4 regions of the Prosthecodimorpha staleyi genome follow, and region 1 is predicted to be linked to each of the others. Evidence: riboswitches for the same ligand, from Rfam matches in the RefSeq annotation. Region 1 holds a riboswitch; each other region holds the start of a gene.

Region 1 (4,148 bases):
CGCCGCTGCGGACCTGCGAGAGCATGTCCGTGTCGCCGCCGAGCTGGTTGTTCGGGAAGATCTGGATCTGGACCCGGCCGTTGGTCTCGCGGGCGATCCGCTCGACGGCCTCCTGGGCGCGCACATTGAGCGGATGGGTGACCGGGAGATTGTTGCCGTATTTCAGATCGAATTCGGCGGCGCGGGCGATACCCGGGCGGCCGAGAGCGACGACGGCCGGCGCGGCAGCCAGCGACTTCAGAATGGTGCGGCGGGTCAGGATGGCCATGGGCACGTTCCTCAAGGTTATGATTGATTATGATGGTTCTTGATCCTCTTCCACGATATGTATTGATCGTGTAACGCGTCAAACGTCGTTTTTGATGGATTTTGATCGGATCTCGATGCCGGACTTACCCCCCTCGCCGCCGCGCCCGGGTCGGCCGCGCCAAAGCCGCCTGCCGCGCATCGCCGATGTGGCACGCCTGTCGGGTGTCTCGACGGCGACCGTCGATCGCGTCCTGAACGGACGGCCCGGGGTCCGGGCGCCGACGGTGCAGCGGGTGATGCGGGCGGCGGCGGAAATCGGCTATGCGGTCGAGCTGCCGCCCGATCCGGCCGCATCGCTGCAGCCGATGCGGCTCGCCTTCGTCCTGCCCGCAGGCACCAACCGCTTCCTGGCCGGCCTCGGCCGCCTGATCTCGGGGGCGGCCGACCAGCTCGCCGGCTTCAACATGCGGGCGCGGGTCGACTTCATCGAGAGCTTCAACCCGGACCTGCTCGGCCGGCACCTGAAGGAGCTCGGCCGCGATGTCGACGGCGTCGTCTTCATGGCGATCGACCATCCGGCGGTGCGCGAGGCGGTCAACGCCCTGGCCGACCGCGGCGTGCCGACCGTGACGCTGATCTCCGACATCGGCCATGCCCGCCGCGCCGCCTATGTCGGACTGGACAACCGGGCGGCCGGCCGCACCGCGGCCTATCTGATGGCCCGCTTCATCGGCCCGCGCCCGGCCAAGGTGGCGATGATCGCCGGCAGCCTCAGCTACCGCGCCCATGGCGAGCGCGAGATGGGCTTCCTGCACATGTTCCAGGAGGCCTATCCGGCCGTCGAGGTGGTCGGCCTGCGCGAGGGCTACGACGACCAGGCCAAGAACCATCGGCAGACGAAGATGCTGCTCGCCCGGCATCCGGATCTCGCCGGCATCTACTGCATCGGGGGCGGCCCGGAGGGCATCGCCAAGGCGTTGAAGGAGGCCCGGCGCGACAGCGACGTGGTGCTGATCGGCCACGGCCTGACGCCGGAGGTGCGCGAACTGCTGGTCGACGGCACCATGGACGCAGTGATCACCCAGAACCCGCACGGGTCGCTGATGAGCTGCGTCTCGATCTTCGCCAACATCCGCGCCGGCCGTCCGGCCCAGGACGGCGTCGAGCCGGCCCGCTCCGAGGTGGTGTTCCGCGAGAACCTGCCGTGATGCCGACGGCGCCGTCAGGTGACCGCGGACGGCCGCGTCGGACCGGCAAGGCACAGATCGATCAGCCGGGCGACCCGCCACGCCGCCTCGTCGAGCGCGGCGGTCAGTTCCGCTTCAGGCAGAGCCGGCGTCATCGCAGCGGCAAGACGCCGCAAATCCGTCTCGCTCTCGGCCGAGGCGGCGAGACTGAGCAGAACTGCCGCCGTGTCCGCCGTCGACGGCACGGCAGTCGGCAATGGCCGGGCGGTCCGGGCGGCGCGCCTGCGGCGGACGGCCCGCCCCGACGCGGCAAACCAAGTGGCCGAAATGCGATCGATGTCCGTCATGGAGCCCTCCGCTCGGTTGCGGCGGAGAGCGCGGCAGGATGGCGCGGCGGCGGACGCAGAACCGCGGGAAGCGGATGCGCGTCGTCGACGAAGCCTCCGCCGGTGCACCCCGCCCGGACCATGGTTCTTCTCGTGCCACGGCAGGTCTCCTGGCTCGCGGGTCATGACCGGCGCCCCGTCTTCCCGCACCGTCCGGATTGCCCGGACGATGCAGTGACGTTGGTGGAGCGCCGGCTCACCGCCGACAGTTGCGGGGGCAGCTCCGGCATTGTCCGCCGTGACGGACGCACCGGATTCCCTCTTAGCCTTCGCGACGGGATCGCGAAGGACCGTGACGCCCGACCGTAGGCGAGGCCGACCCGCATGGTCAATGCGCAGGCGGCGATGAATCGGCGCCGACGACGGCCGCGCAGGGCAGACCTGCAGGCGGCACCGGCTGCTCCGGGCCGGCGGGCCGGGCCGCCGGAGTGCTGGACGGGCGGCGTTTCCCGGCTACTCTCGCGGACCCCAGGCGGAGCCCGCGCATGTCCGAATCCTCTTCGAAACGCCGCGTCGTGCTCGGCTTCGTCGGTACCGTGCTGGATGCCGGGCGCGCCGACCGGCGCTTCGACAAGTGGCGGCCGACCGTCGCCATGTGTTGCCATCCGAGCCTGCCGATCGACCGTTATGAACTGTTGCGGGATGCCCGCCATGCCGAACTGGCCGAAACGCTGGCGGCCGACATGCGGGCCGCCTCGCCGGCGACCGAGGTGCGTCAGGTCGAGATGAATCTGACCGACCCCTGGGATTTCGAGGAGGTCTTCGCCGCGCTGCACGACTATTGCCGTGCCTATCCTTTCGAGCCGGACGCCGAGGATTACCTCGTCAACATCACCACCGGCACCCATGTGGCGCAGATCTGCTGGTTCCTTCTGGCCGAAGCCCACTATGTGCCGGGTCGCATCATCCAGCTGACGCCGCCGAAGCGCTGGAAGGACGGCGCGCCGGGCGGCTACACCATCACGGATCTCGACCTCTCCCGCTACGACCGGATCGCGCGACGGTTCCAGGCCGAAGCCATCGAGGCGACATCCTTCCTGAAATCCGGCATCGCCACCCGCAATCCGGCCTTCAACCGGATGATCGACCGCATCGAGCAGGTCGCGCTGCGCTCGCGTGCGCCGCTCCTGCTGACCGGGCCGACCGGGGCCGGCAAGTCGCAGCTCGCCCGGCGCATCTACGATCTGAAGAAGACGCGGCGGCAGGTCGCCGGGCCGTTCGTCGAGGTCAATTGCGCGACCCTGCGCGGTGACAGTGCCATGTCGACCCTGTTCGGCCATGTCAAGGGCGCCTTCACGGGTGCCGTGACCGAGCGGGCCGGGCTCCTCAGAAGCGCCGACGGCGGCATCCTGTTTCTCGACGAGATCGGCGAGCTCGGTCCCGACGAACAGGCCATGTGCCTGCGCGCCATCGAGGACAAGCGCTTCCTGCCCGTCGGCGCCGACCGGGAGACGGCCAGCGACTTCCAGCTGATCGCCGGGACCAACCGCGATCTCGGCCCCGCCGTGGCGGCCGGTCGCTTCCGCGAGGACCTGCTCGCCCGGCTCAATCTCTGGACCTTCGACCTGCCCGGCCTGAAGGACCGGCGCGAGGACATCGAACCCAATGTCGACTTCGAACTGAAGCGCCACGCCGAGCGCGAAGGCGTCAACGTCACCTTCAACCGGCAGGCGCGCGCCCGCTACATGGCCTTCGCGCTGTCGCCGGACGCGCTGTGGTCGGCGAATTTCCGCGATCTCGGCGCCTCGATCACCCGCATGGCAACGCTCGCGCCGGGCGGCCGCATCGACGAGGCGGTGGTCGAGGAGGAGATCGACCGATTGAAGGCAACCTGGCACGGCCAGCGCCGCGACGGCCCCGAAGCCCGGCTTGCCGGCCTGCTCGATGCCGACCGGCTCGCCAGGATCGACCCGTTCGACCGCTTCCAGCTGGCGGAGGTGATCCGCATCTGTCGCGACAGCCCCAACCTCAGCGCCGCTGGCCGGACCCTCTTCGCCGCCTCGCGTCTCGACAAGGCCTCCTCCAACGACGCCGACCGCCTGCGCAAATACCTCGCCCGGTTCGACCTCGACTGGGCGACCGTGACGGAGCGTGGCGGGTAGGCGCGCGCCGCACCGCCATCCGGGCGGGCGCGAAGGGAAGATGCCGTCCGGAGATCCCCTCCCGCCATCCCCCCCGCCCCCGCGGCTCCTTCCCCTTCGCCCCCTTGGGGGAGAAGGTGGCCGAAGGCCGGATGAGGGGGGATTCCGCAGCGGATTCCACACCACCGGTCCGAGGCAGATCGAGGCGCTACCGCCTGAGCAGCGTAGGTTGCGATCCCGTCCCC
Region 2 (4,148 bases), on a different contig from region 1:
CCGGGCGCCTATCTGTGGGTCGGCCAGGGTACGCCGAACCACACGGCCGGCCTGCATTCCCCGCGCTACGACTTCAACGACGCCGCCCTGCCGCTCGGCGCCGCCGTCTGGGTGGCCATTGCCGAGCGCAAGCTCGCACCGGCCTGATCGGGGCTGGACTGCCCCCTACCAAGTGTCGGAAGCGCGCCGGCTGCTGCGGTTACCCCACCCTGCTGACCGCACGCGCCCAGACCGATCACAAATGCTCCCCGCCCGATACGGCACTGGTGACGGCGCTCAGGCGGGCCGCTTCGCTACCGTCCAGCTACACCACCCAGCGGGACATTACCATTAACCTACTAGTCCAACAGAAATACCCGTCGTATAGCCTCCGTGGTGGAACTGGTAGACACGAGGGTCTCAAAACCTCTCGCGTAACAGCGTCTCGGTTCGAGCCCGAGCGCCGGCACCAACGCTACCGACGCTTCCTGAGCGAAGACATGACGTTGTCGATCCGCTCTTTCGCAGTCGGCCCAGCATCGAAGTTGAAATCTGGGTAGAGCATCCGCATTAGGCCGAGAACTTCACGGTGACCACGCTCAGTCAGGAAACAAATCTTGCGCCTCCTCTCACTCGGATCTTCAATAGCCTCGACAAAGTCGAGGCCTTCTTTCTGAAGACGATGCACTTTACCAAGAGCCGCAACGTTCCGGCTGGCCGAGGACTGTGCAATTTCCAGGCGGTCGGCAAGCTCTGACAAGGTGATACCAGGGTACATCGAGACCAGGAGAAGGGTCTGGACCTGCTGGAACGGCATGTCAGGGTCCCAGGAGCGAAGAACCCCTAGGAATTTGATTACAGTGTGGAATTCGAGATTTACCATGGAATACTCTTTTGAATTTACTAGGTTATATAATATCACATCATCCATTAAATCCACAAGTGGTACGTTCACTAATGTGGCAAGCTTGTAATCTGACCAGAGACTGTCTTTCGTTAATTTATATATTCCAGATTGTATCGATTGGAGGGGACGAGATGTGGCGGACGTACGCATCACCATCGCCGAGGCCGCGCGACACGCTTCCACGACGGCCAAATTCCCCGGGGTAAATCAAGAACGAAGCGGACAGATTACGAGCTACGAAAACCGGACATCTTTACGATAGCTACATCACCCCGATCGATGTCTTGCCGCGCCCGGTCGAGGCGTGAATAATCTGAGAACCAAGGTGAGGGTGGATTTTGTCCGCCCGAGAGGGAATGCGGTGAGGAGCGATCCGAAGCCGCAGCCGCCCCCGCGACCGTAAGCGACGGTCTGCCACGAATCCCACTGGCCGAAGGCTGGGAAGGGGTGGCGGGACGAGTGCCGCGAGCCGGGAAACCTGCCTCGGTCGGTGCCACCCTGCCCTCGCACCGTTCCATCCATATCGACCGTGCGGCGGGCACGGCCCAGGGGAAGACCCATGCATATCGAACCCGGCGTCGTCGACGGCGCCAAGCTCGTTCTCAGCTATGCCACGGCCGTGGCGTCCTTCGGTCTCGCCGCGAGGATGGCCGCCGACGACGCCCGCTCGACCGGCCTTCTGCCGCTGGCCTTGCGCTCGCTCGTGACGACCGGCCTCGTCTTTTCGTTCTTCGAGGTTCTGCCGCACCACCCGGTCGGCGTCTCCGAAGTCCATCTGATCCTCGGCTCGACCCTTCTTCTGCTGTTCGGCGCCGGTGCCGCAGCGATCGGCCTGGCGGCCGGGCTCCTGATCCAGGGCCTGTTCTTCGCCCCGGCCGACCTGCCGCAATACGGCATGAACGTCACGACGCTGCTGGTTCCGCTCTATGCCATCAGCCTCATGGCGCGACGGATCATTGCCCCGGCGACGCCCTATGTCGACCTGAAATACTCCCAGGCGCTGGCGCTCTCGACGCTGTTTCAAGGCGGCATCGTGTGCTGGGTCGCCTTCTGGGCCTTCTACGGCCACGGCTTCACGGCGGAGACCGTCGCGGAGGTTTCCACCTTCGGGGTGGCCTATATGAGCGTGATCATCATCGAACCGCTCGCCGACCTCGGCATTCTGGCCGTGGCCAAGGCCCTGCACCGCTACTCGACCGGCCCCCTGTTCAATCTCCGCCTGCATCAGCCGGCCTGATCCTCAGCTTGAGGATCGACCGGGACGGACGGATCCCGCCCGTCCCGAGGATTCGAATGTCCGGTGCATGTCCGAATCGCCTCGATCCGGACCGGACGGGCTTCAGCGCAGCGTGCAGCCGAGGACCGCGGCGCCGCCGGTCTTCACGGTCACGTCGGTCGCGGCCGTGATGGTCGGGAAATTCGGCGGGAACGCGAGATTGTCGCCGCCCGATTGCGCCTTGCTGTCGAAGCCCAGTTCGAAGACCAGATCGGCGCCGATCACCTCAAGCGCCGCGGACCCCACGTCGAGCGCGGTCTCGACCGGTCCGACCGCGACGGTCATGATCTGGCCGACCGTATAGGCGCCGCCCGTGGCGGCCTCGAACTCGACGCGGAAGCGCTTGCGGCCCTTCTTCACCTCCCAGCGCGCCTGCATGCTGATGTCGGGCGCGCCGGTCGCGCGGCAGGTGTAGCGCACGTCGCCGCTGCTGCCGCCGCCACCGCCACTGCCGCTGTTGCCGCCCTTCTTGGCGAGCGCCTCCGACGGCGCCGCGGCCATCGCCGCAAGTGCCACCGCCGCGCCCAGCGCCATTGTCGCAAGACCGATCTTCGAATGCATCGCGTTCCCCTCCTTTTCGCGTCGCCCGCCCGGGAGCCGAACAGGCCGGCGCCTTCCGCAACGACAGGAGGATGGTCGTTCGGAGCTGTTATTTTCCTTACATCATCGGTTATTCGGCAGTTATGAGCAGGCCTGACCGGCCGTTCGCGATGATTTTAATAGAATACTTGAGCATTGAAAATGCGTGATCGGATCACAGCTTACCGTTGCCATCAAGATCGCAGGATCATGACCACGGACTGAATTCCGTCTTCTTCGGACAGAACGATCACGACCGAATCACAAGAATGTTATCTTCCGATCGAGCACGGCCGAAACGATACGGAACCTCCGCAGCGATTCCGCGACCCGGCGCACCACGCGCGTGCCGGCAGCCCCGACCGGACGATGGCCCGACCAGACGATGGTCCGGCCGGGCGACGGCCCGGCCGGGATGCGCTCAGGCGGCCTTCGGATCGAGCACCGGTGCGACCGCCTTGGCGATTGCCAGAAGCCGCGCATCGCCGAAGCGGGGTCCGGCGAGCGTCACGCCGACCGGCAGGCCGTTCGGACCGAGATGGCCGGGAATGTTGACGGTCGGGACGTGAAGCAGCGTCCACATCGAGTTGAAGGCGGGGTCGCCGGTCGTCTCGGACGGCTTGAACGGCGCCTCACCGCAGGCCGAAGGCGTCAGGATCACGTCCAGTTCCGGCCCGAACAGCTTGTCGAAGACCGGGCGGCAGGCGGCCGCGAGATCCAAGGCCCAGAGCAGCTTCTCCGGGGTGATGGCCTCGAAATTCTCGACCTTCTTGCGGAAGTCCTCGTGCAGCAGTTCGTAGTTCTGGACATAGTCGGCCAGGAACTGCACCCGTCCTTCGCCGTTCATGACGATATGCTGGGCGGTATTCAGATCGGCGAAGGGTTCCGGCAGATCGAGGTCGGTGACGATCGCCCCGGCCTCGGTCAGCAGGCGGACCGCCCGCTCCATGGCGCCGACCGTGCCCTCCTCGGCCTTCGGCCAATTGTGGGTCCTGGAAAAGCCGACCTTCAGCCCCTTGACGGAAACGTCCGGCATGGCGTCGATGCCGACCATCCGGGCAGCCTCGGCGACCAGGACCAGATCCTCGACGGATCGGCCGTACCAGCCGAGCGTGTCGAGCGTCGGCGAGAGATGGCGTGCCCCCGACCAGGAAAAGGTGTTGTGGGTCGGCTTGATGCCGTAGGCGCCATTGAAGCTGGCCGGCCGGATATGCGAGCCGCCCGTCTGGGTGCCGAAGGCGATCGGCACCTGGCCGTCGCCTACCGCCGCACCCGAGCCGGAGGACGAGCCGCCCGGCGTGCGGGCGAAGTCGTACGGGTTGCGGGTCAGCGCCTTGCGGCCGCCGGCGGCGAATTCGACCGTGTCGCACTTGCCCATCACGAAGGCCCCGGCCGCCTTCATGATGC
Region 3 (4,148 bases), on a different contig from region 1:
TATGTGATGGTCAACGGCGTCATCACCATGAGCGGTTCCGGCAAGGAACTGCTGGAGCGGCCGGAAGTCCGCGCTGCCTATCTGGAAGGCGGCCGCCACTGACCGCCAGCCGCGTCGAACGATCAGGGGATCGCATGTCGATCCGCAACCGGTAAGGGTCCCATGGAAAAGCTCCAGGGCGTTCTCTACGAAGAGGAAAGCATCCGGCTGTTCCTCGCCGTGACGGTGGTGATGGGCGGCTGGGCCGCCTGGATGACGGGCAAGGCCTGCGCCTCGACCTGGCGGCCCTACTGGACCGTCTTCCTCTACATGCTGGTGCTCGGCGCGGTCGTCCGCTACCTGCACTTCGCGCTGTTCGGCGGCACGCTTCTTTCGGCGCAATTCTATCTGGTCGACATGGCGGTCGCGCAGGTGTTCGCGGCGATCGGATACCGCCAGATGCGGACGCGCCAGATGGTGACGAAATACAACTGGCTCTACGCGCCGCTGGGCCCGCTCAGCTGGCGCAGCCGCGTCTGAGGGGCGATCTTCACCGTCGCACGAGATTCGTCCGGGAAAGCCGTTTTTCGGGTGACAACTCGTTGATTTCGGGCAAGGATCGCGCCCCAGCGGGTGGGACCGTCGGCTGGGGATAACGGGCTGGGAGAGAAGCGCCTGCTTCTGCCTGGAACCGGACAGAGCCCCGCCGAAATCCGAAGGCAGGACCATGGCGTTTCGGCCAGACGGCCAAAGCGCCTCCGGCCTTCGCGGACTGGTTCGGAACCCGGGGGATCCGAGGGCGGCGACTGCGATCAACGCGGTCCGGCCTCGGACCGCCGAATGGGAGGAGGCCCACGGCCGATCGGGGATCGGCGAGGGCCTGGAGCAAACTGTGGAGAGGAGCATTTCCATGAAGAAGATCTGGTTGGCCAGCACCGTCCTGGCGGCCTCGATGGCCTTCGCCGGCATGGCCCATGCCGACATCAAGCTCGGCGTCGCCGGCCCGATCACGGGTCCGAACGCCGCGTTCGGCGCCCAGCTCAAGAACGGCACCGAGCAGGCCGTCGAAGACATCAACGCCGCCGGCGGCATCCTCGGCCAGAAGATCGTGCTGTCGGTCGGCGACGACGTCTCCGATCCGAAGCAGGGCGTCTCGGTCGCCAACAAGTTCGTCGGCGACGGCATCAAGCTGGTGGTCGGCCACTTCAACTCCGGTGTCACCATGCCGGCGTCCGAGGTCTATGCGGAGAACGGCATCCTGACCGTCACCCCGTCGGCCACCAACCCGAAGATCACCGAGCGTGGCCTCTGGAACGTGTTCCGCACCTGCGGCCGCGACGACCAGCAGGGCCGGCTGTGGGCGGACTACGCCAAGCAGCACTTCAAGGGCAAGAAGATCGCCGTCGTTCATGACAAGACCACCTATGGCCAGGGTCTCGCCGACGCTGCCAAGGGCTTCATGAACAAGGACGGCATCAAGGAAGTCCTGTACGAAGGCGTGAACACCGGCGAGAAGGACTATTCGGCGCTGGTCTCCAAGATCAAGGCGTCGGGCGCCGACATCCTGATGTGGGGTGGCCTGCACACCGAAGGCGGCCTGATCGTGCGCCAGATGCGCGACCAGGGCCTGAAGACCGTGATGATGTCCGGCGACGGCATCACCGACGACGAGTTCGCCTCGATCGGCGGCGACGGCGTGATCGGCACCCTGATGTCGTTCGGCCCGGATCCGCGCAACAACCCGGCCGCCAAGGACGTGGTTGCCAAGTTCAAGGCCAAGAACTTCGATCCGCAGGCCTACACGCTCTACTCCTATGCGGCCGTGCAGATCATGAAGCAGGCGGCCGAGAAGGCCAACTCGCTCGACCCGAAGAAGATCGCCGACGCGATGCATTCGGGCATGACCTTCAAGACCGTGCTCGGCGACATCTCCTACGACAAGAAGGGTGACCGCACCACCGTCGACTACGTGATGTACACCTGGAACAAGGGTGCCGACGGCAAGGTCACCTATACGCAGAACAAGTGATCCGAACGGACCGCAAGGTTCGATCGCATCCGGAAAGCCGCCCAGCAATGGGCGGCTTTTCTTATGAGCACCTCGGCAATGCTGCCGCAATCCGCGGCTCAGTCCGGCGCTTCCGATGCACGGCAGGACTGCGAGCATGGGCCGACCGGCGGCTTGACTCTCCCGGCCGCCATGCGCACTCTCGATTTCGTGAAGAGGTTCCGTCGCAAGACGGATGAAAAGGGAATGTCGGTGAGCCGAGACCGTCTCCGGACGGGCACGGCAAATCCGCAGCTGCCCCCGCAACTGTGAGCGGCGAGCCCTCTCCCCGAAGCCACTGACGGCCTCCGCGCCGTCGGGAAGGCGGGAGACAAGGCCGTGACCCGCAAGCCAGGAGACCTGCCCCTTCCGTCACTCCTGATCCCGGCGCGTGGGGCGCCGGATCGCGGCCGTTCCGAGCGGGTGACATGAGACGTGTCGCCGGTGCCGGGACGGGCCGCAGGCGGGTGGACTTATCCGCCCATCGCTCCGCTCTCCCCCGATTCCGCGCGACACCGGTGTTGGAACCGACGCGGCCTCGGCGCTGCCGTCGATCGGCTGCGGCCCGCCGCTTCGGTGCGGCCGCAAGGGGGCATGAATGCACGGAACTATGAACAGGCACCGCCGCGCCCTGTTGGCGGCCGCAGCGATCTGCGCATGCGGCGGGCCGGCGTCGGCCCAGGACGCCGCCCAGGATAAAAAGCTCGATCTCGGCACCATCGTGGTGTCGGCGAACCGCACGCCGACCGATGCCGCCAAGGTCGGCTCGGCGGTCACGGTGATCGACCGAGCCACGCTGGAGCGCGCCCGGGAGACCTACGTCAAGGACTACCTCGACCGCGTGCCCGGCTTGAATTTCGCCCAGATCGGCGGTCCCGGCGGTCTGACCTCCGTGATGATGCGCGGCGCCAACGCCGCCTACATCATGGTCCGGATCGATGGCATCGAGGTGTCCGATCCGACCAAGACGCAGACCGCGGCCGCGCTGGAGCACATGCTGGTCGGCGATGTCGAGCGGATCGAGATCCTGTGCGGTTCGCAATCGGCGCTCTATGGCGGCACGGCGGTCGCCGGCGTGATCGACATCACCACGCGCCGGGCCGACGGTCCCGGCGTCAGCCACCGCGCCGCCGTCGAGGTCGGATCCTTCGGAACCGTGTCCGGGCGCTACGGCCTCTCGGCGGCGACCGATTCCAGCGAGGTCAACATCTCGATCGAGCGGGCCAAGACCGACGGCATCTCGTCGGCCGATTCCCGCGCCGGCAATCGCGAGAAGGACGGATACGACAACACCACCTTCTCGGCCAATGCCGCCACGCGTCTGAACGAGGCATTCCGGGTGTTTGGCGCCTTGCGCTACAGCCGCCACGACAGCGCCTTCGACGATTTCGTCTGGGGTGTCGGTCCGACCGACGAGGTCAAGGGCACGCCGCGCAACCGGACCATCGGCGAGGATGCCGGCATTCGCGTCGGTGCCGATCTCGATCTGATGGACGGGCGCTGGAAGAACACCTTGGCGATCCAGCACTACGACACCCAGAGCACCACTTGGGGCGGCTATCCGGGCCATTACGACGGCGACCGGACGAAGCTCGAATATCTCGGCAGCTTCCGGCTGAACGACATGCTGGCCTTCTCGTTCGGAGCCGACTACGCGCGCGAGACGGCACGCTCTTCCGAGGGTCTGTCGGGGACGATCGACAATGCCGGCGCCTTCGCGCAGGCCTCGCTGGAACCGATCGCCGGCCTGACCCTGACCGGCGCGCTGCGCAACGACCATCATTCGACCTTCGGCGACCATCCGACCGCGCGGGCGACGGCGGCCTACCGTCTGTTCGAGGGCACCAAGGTGCGCGCCAGCTGGGGCACCGGCTTCCGCCCGCCCTCGGCCTACGAACTGTTCGCACCGATCTACGGCAACCGGTCCCTGAAGCCGGAGGAGAGCCGCAGCCTGGACGCCGGCATCGACCAGAGTTTCTGGGACGGTCGGCTGACCCTTTCGGCGACGGTCTTCAAGCTGGACACGCGGGATCTGATTCAGTTCGCCTACGATACCGGCGTCGGCGCCTACCGCTACCTGCAGGTGCCGGGCCTGAGCCAGCGGCGCGGCATCGAACTCGCC
Region 4 (4,148 bases), on a different contig from region 1:
AGCGCGACGACATGGCCGGGCGGCAGCTCCTGGAAGGCATAGACCCGCTTGAGATGCCCGACCTGATCGGCCGCGACGTAAACGAAGGATGTGTTGGCCAGCATCAGGAGGCCGAGCGCGATGAAGCCGAGCCCGATCACGCCGCGCCCGAGGCCGGCCATCAGCGCCAGCACCGGGTTCTGCGGCCCCGCCGCGGCACGCCCGGTGTCGGATGCCGAGCCGTGGCGGAAAAAGAGATAGAGCCCGATCGCAATGGCGACGGAGCCCGAGAAAATCCACATCATGGCCGGGTCTCTCCCGAAGACCGCATCCCCCGGGATCAGACTATGCTGACGTTACGACGCTCACGCAACGCATGCAGACATTCATTCTGAAGCATGCTTCCCGGCGCCCGGTCGGACCGCGAGCGCAGCCGCGAGCCGCGTCCAGGCCGCTTCTGATCCGGGCAGGCCGAAGCGCAGCCAGGTCGGCTCGGCGAAGGCGCGGGTCAGGATGCCGGCCTGCGCGAGCCGGTGATGCAGGTTCGCCGCGTCGTCATGGCGGGCGAGCCGGAACAGCGGCGTGCCGCCGACGATCGTGCAGCCGGCTCCGACGAGCAGGCGATCGAGCCGTGCCGCATCGGCCTCCAGCCGCGCGGTGGCGACTTCGAGCCAGGCCCGATCGGCGAGTGCCCGCGCCCCGATCTCGAGCGCCGGCCCCGGCACCGCCCAGGGGCCGAGGGCGGCGCCGAGGCGTGTGACCAGCGCGGCATCGCCGAGCGCGAAGCCGAGGCGCAGGCCGGCCAGCCCATAGGCCTTGCCGAAGGAGCGCAGCACCAAGGTCCCCGCCGGCCGGAGCGGCAGGAGGCCGGCCGGAAACGATCCGGGTTCGGGCCGGATCACGTCCATGAAGGCTTCGTCGACCACCAGTGTGCCGCCGGCCGCCACGACGGCGCGCGCGATCTCCGCGAGCGCCGCCGGCGCGATCAGCCGGCCGTCCGGATTGTTCGGATTGACGATCACGGCCACATCGGCGCCGACCAGCGCGGGAGCCTCGGCGACCCGCTCGACCCGGCGCCCGGCCCGCCGCCAGACCGCCTCGTGCTCCTGGTAGGTGAAGCCGAGGACGCGGACATCGGGTCCCGGCAGCAGGTCCGGCAGACGCTGGATCAGGGCCTGCGTGCCGGGCGCCGCCACGATGGCGGTTTCCGGTCCGGCCCCATAGGCGACCCGGGCCGCGGCGATCAGCCGGTCGGCCGCGTCCCGGCCGGGCAGGCGCGTCCAGGCCTCGACGGCGATCGCGCCGACCGGATAGGGCACCGGATTGATGCCGGTGGAGAGGTCGATCCACGGTTCCGGTGCCTGAGGATGGAGGCGGCGGGCAGTCGCCAGATCGCCGCCGTGAAGCACGACCGCGCCTGACGCGCCCGGTGCGTCGGACGCGACCGCCCCGCCGGCCTCCCCGATACTGTCCATCAGAATTCGATCCCCTGCTGGGCCTTCACGCCGGCGGCGAAGTGATGCTTGACCAGGGTCATCTCGGTGACCGTGTCGGCCGCCTCGATCAGCTCCGGCTTGGCGTTGCGCCCCGTGACCACGACCGTCAGATCCGGCCGGCGGGCCTTCAGGGTCTCGATCACCTCGGCGAGCGGGAGGTAGTCGTAGCGGAGCGCGATGTTCAGTTCGTCGAGGACCAGGAGGCGGATCGCCGGATCGGCCATCAACTCGCGCGCCTTGTCGAAGGCGCGGGTGGCGGCGGCCACGTCGCGGGCGCGGTCCTGGGTCTCCCATGTGAAGCCCTCGCCCATCGAATGCCAGCGCACCTGTTCGCCGAAGCGGTCGAGCGCATGCCGCTCGCCGGTGTCCCAGGCGCCCTTGATGAACTGCACCACGCCGACCGTCCAGCCATGGCCGAGCGCGCGCATGACGAGGCCGAAGGCGGCCGTCGACTTGCCCTTGCCGGGGCCGGTATGGACGATCAGCAGGCCCTTTTCGGCGATGGTCTTGGACGCCACCTCGGCATCCTGGACCGCCTTGCGCTTGGCCATCTTGGCGCGGTGGCGGGCTTCGTCCTCGGTCTCATCGGTCATGGCGGTCTCCTCGCCTGCCTGAAGACCACGACGCCGCCGCCCCGGCAAGCCGGCAGGCGACGCGACCCGTCGCAACGCCGGCATCGCGGGATCGGGGCTTCGGGGACGATTGACAGGAACGGGATGCGGCGCTCATAAACGACGATGCGTTGGTCCCTCATTCGGACGAGGGTGAAAAGGGAATGCGGTGATCCCGGAAGGGCCTCGGCTCGACGGGCGAACCCGCAGCTGCCCCCGCAACTGTAAGCGGTGAGCTGTGCCGCCGAACGCCACTGGTCCCTCGGGGTCGGGAAGGCGGCGGCCTCGGCGACGACCCGCAAGCCAGGAGACCTGCCGGCGCATCCGATCCATCCAGGTCCGCCGGAGGGGCGGAGAGGAGAAGACCATGACCGTCAGCATCGCCGCCGCCACGACCGCCAGCACCGAAACCGGCCTCGCCGAATCGGGTCTCGATCGCGTTGCCGCCCTCAAGGCCGCCGCGGTCGCCGCGCTGATGGGCCTCGCGCTGGTCTTCACGACCGGCTTCGCGCATCCGGAGCTGCTGCACAACGCGGCGCACGATTCGCGCCACGCCATGAATTTCCCCTGCCACTGACGGCCTGATCGTCATGCTCGGACGGGTGCTGTGGGTCGGCCTGTTGGCCGGCCTCGCGGCAGGACTTGCGACGGCGGTCCTGCAGCACGTCACAACCACGCCCCTGATTCTGGTGGCGGAGACCTACGAGACCGCCACCCCGCACCAGCACGGCGCCGTGCCGGGCCATGGTTCGGTCGGCGATGTCCTGGCCGGTCGTGCCCTGCCGGAGGGTTCGGTGCGGGTCGCCCACAATCACGGCACGCCGGCCGCCACCGCGACCGATGCGAGCGCCGCCCCGGCCGAGGCCGGCGAGGGCTGGAAGCCCGAGGACGGCTGGCAGCGCACGGCGGTGACCGCGCTGGCCACCATCCTGACCTCGATCGGCTGGGCCCTGGTGCTGATCGCCGGCATGCTGATCGCCGGCGACCGGATCACGGTGCGCAGCGCGGTCGGCTGGGGCGCGGCGGCCTTCGCGGCGACCGGACTTGCGACCGGGCTGGGGCTCGCCCCGGAACTGCCGGGCTCGGCGGCCGGCGATCTGGTCGCCCGCCAGGTCTGGTGGATCGGCGCTGCAGCGGCGAGCGCGGCCGGCCTTTACGGCCTGCTCCGCCTGCACTCGATCGGGGCGCGGATCGGCAGCCTGATCCTGATCGCGATCCCGCATCTGGTCGGCGCGCCGCATCCGGCCAAGTACGAGAGCACGGTCCCGGCCGAGCTGGCGGCCCACTTCGCTGCCTCCTCGCTGGCACTGACGGCCGCGATGTGGATGCTGATTGCCTGCGCGGTCGGCATGATCTGGGAGCGGTCGGCGCACCGTGCCTGACCAGGGCGAGAAGGGGCGCGACATGGTCGACACGACGGTCACCATCCTGGTCTGCGCCAATTGTCGCCGGGCCGACGAGCCCGGCGAACCGCGCGACGAGCGCTCCGGCGCCCGCCTGGCCCGTGCGCTCGCGGCCGCCGCCGAGGGCGCGCCGGGTGTGACGGTACTGCCGGTCGAATGCCTGAGCGTGTGCAAGCGCCCGGTCACGATCGGGTTCTCAGCGCCCGGCAAGTGGACCTACGTCTATGGCGATTTCGCCGAGACCACCGACGCGGCGGCCGGACGCATCCTCGCCGCCGCCGAACAGTATCGCGCCGCGCCGGACGGGCTGATCCCCTGGAAGGAACGCCCCGACGCGCTGAAAAAGGGCGTCGTCGCCCGCATCCCGCCCATCCCCGCCCCCGCCGAGGCCGCAGAATGAACCCTCCCACGCCTTCTCTCGCCAAGGTTCCGGTGACCATCGTCACCGGGTTCCTGGGTGCCGGCAAGACCACGCTGATCCGGCACGTTCTGGAGACCGTGCGCGGCCGCCGGCTGGCGCTGATCGTCAACGAATTCGGCGATGTCGGCGTCGACGGCGAGATCCTGAAGGCCTGCGGGGTCGAATCTTGCCCGGAGGAGAATATTGTCGAATTGGCCAATGGCTGCCTGTGCTGCACCGTGGCCGACGACTTCGTGCC

The links. A riboswitch is a leader RNA that binds a small molecule or an ion and turns the genes downstream of it on or off. The one in region 1 is predicted to bind cobalamin.
Region 2: it holds a riboswitch for cobalamin, as region 1 does, so the genes downstream of both, KL771_RS09465 (energy-coupling factor ABC transporter permease) here and KL771_RS20040 (hypothetical protein) in region 1, are expected to answer to the same signal.
Region 3: it holds a riboswitch for cobalamin, as region 1 does, so the genes downstream of both, KL771_RS01755 (TonB-dependent receptor plug domain-containing protein) here and KL771_RS20040 (hypothetical protein) in region 1, are expected to answer to the same signal.
Region 4: it holds a riboswitch for cobalamin, as region 1 does, so the genes downstream of both, KL771_RS25475 (CbtB domain-containing protein) here and KL771_RS20040 (hypothetical protein) in region 1, are expected to answer to the same signal.

Annotation. Positions count from the first base shown of each region.
Region 1 is NZ_JAHHZF010000010.1:162,020-166,167, forward strand. It holds gene KL771_RS20030 (TRAP transporter substrate-binding protein) at 1-268, opposite strand, end outside; gene KL771_RS20035 (LacI family DNA-binding transcriptional regulator) at 384-1,457, shown strand; gene KL771_RS20040 (hypothetical protein) at 1,472-1,783, opposite strand; cobalamin riboswitch at 1,906-2,132, opposite strand; gene rtcR (RNA repair transcriptional activator RtcR) at 2,308-3,924, shown strand.
Region 2 is NZ_JAHHZF010000004.1:229,112-233,259, forward strand. It holds gene KL771_RS09455 (M20 aminoacylase family protein) at 1-147, shown strand, start outside; gene KL771_RS09460 (MarR family transcriptional regulator) at 455-796, opposite strand; cobalamin riboswitch at 1,193-1,386, shown strand; gene KL771_RS09465 (energy-coupling factor ABC transporter permease) at 1,446-2,123, shown strand; gene KL771_RS09470 (hypothetical protein) at 2,226-2,723, opposite strand; gene KL771_RS09475 (amidase) at 3,163-4,148, opposite strand, start outside.
Region 3 is NZ_JAHHZF010000001.1:412,758-416,905, forward strand. It holds gene KL771_RS01740 (ABC transporter ATP-binding protein) at 1-102, shown strand, start outside; gene KL771_RS01745 (DUF6867 family protein) at 163-519, shown strand; gene KL771_RS01750 (branched-chain amino acid ABC transporter substrate-binding protein) at 890-2,008, shown strand; cobalamin riboswitch at 2,187-2,408, shown strand; gene KL771_RS01755 (TonB-dependent receptor plug domain-containing protein) at 2,637-4,148, shown strand, end outside.
Region 4 is NZ_JAHHZF010000015.1:131,558-135,705, forward strand. It holds gene KL771_RS25460 (SPFH domain-containing protein) at 1-284, opposite strand, end outside; gene cobD (threonine-phosphate decarboxylase CobD) at 366-1,454, opposite strand; gene cobO (cob(I)yrinic acid a,c-diamide adenosyltransferase) at 1,454-2,068, opposite strand; cobalamin riboswitch at 2,202-2,420, shown strand; gene KL771_RS25475 (CbtB domain-containing protein) at 2,454-2,663, shown strand; gene KL771_RS25480 (CbtA family protein) at 2,677-3,468, shown strand; gene KL771_RS25485 (DUF1636 domain-containing protein) at 3,461-3,889, shown strand; gene cobW (cobalamin biosynthesis protein CobW) at 3,886-4,148, shown strand, end outside.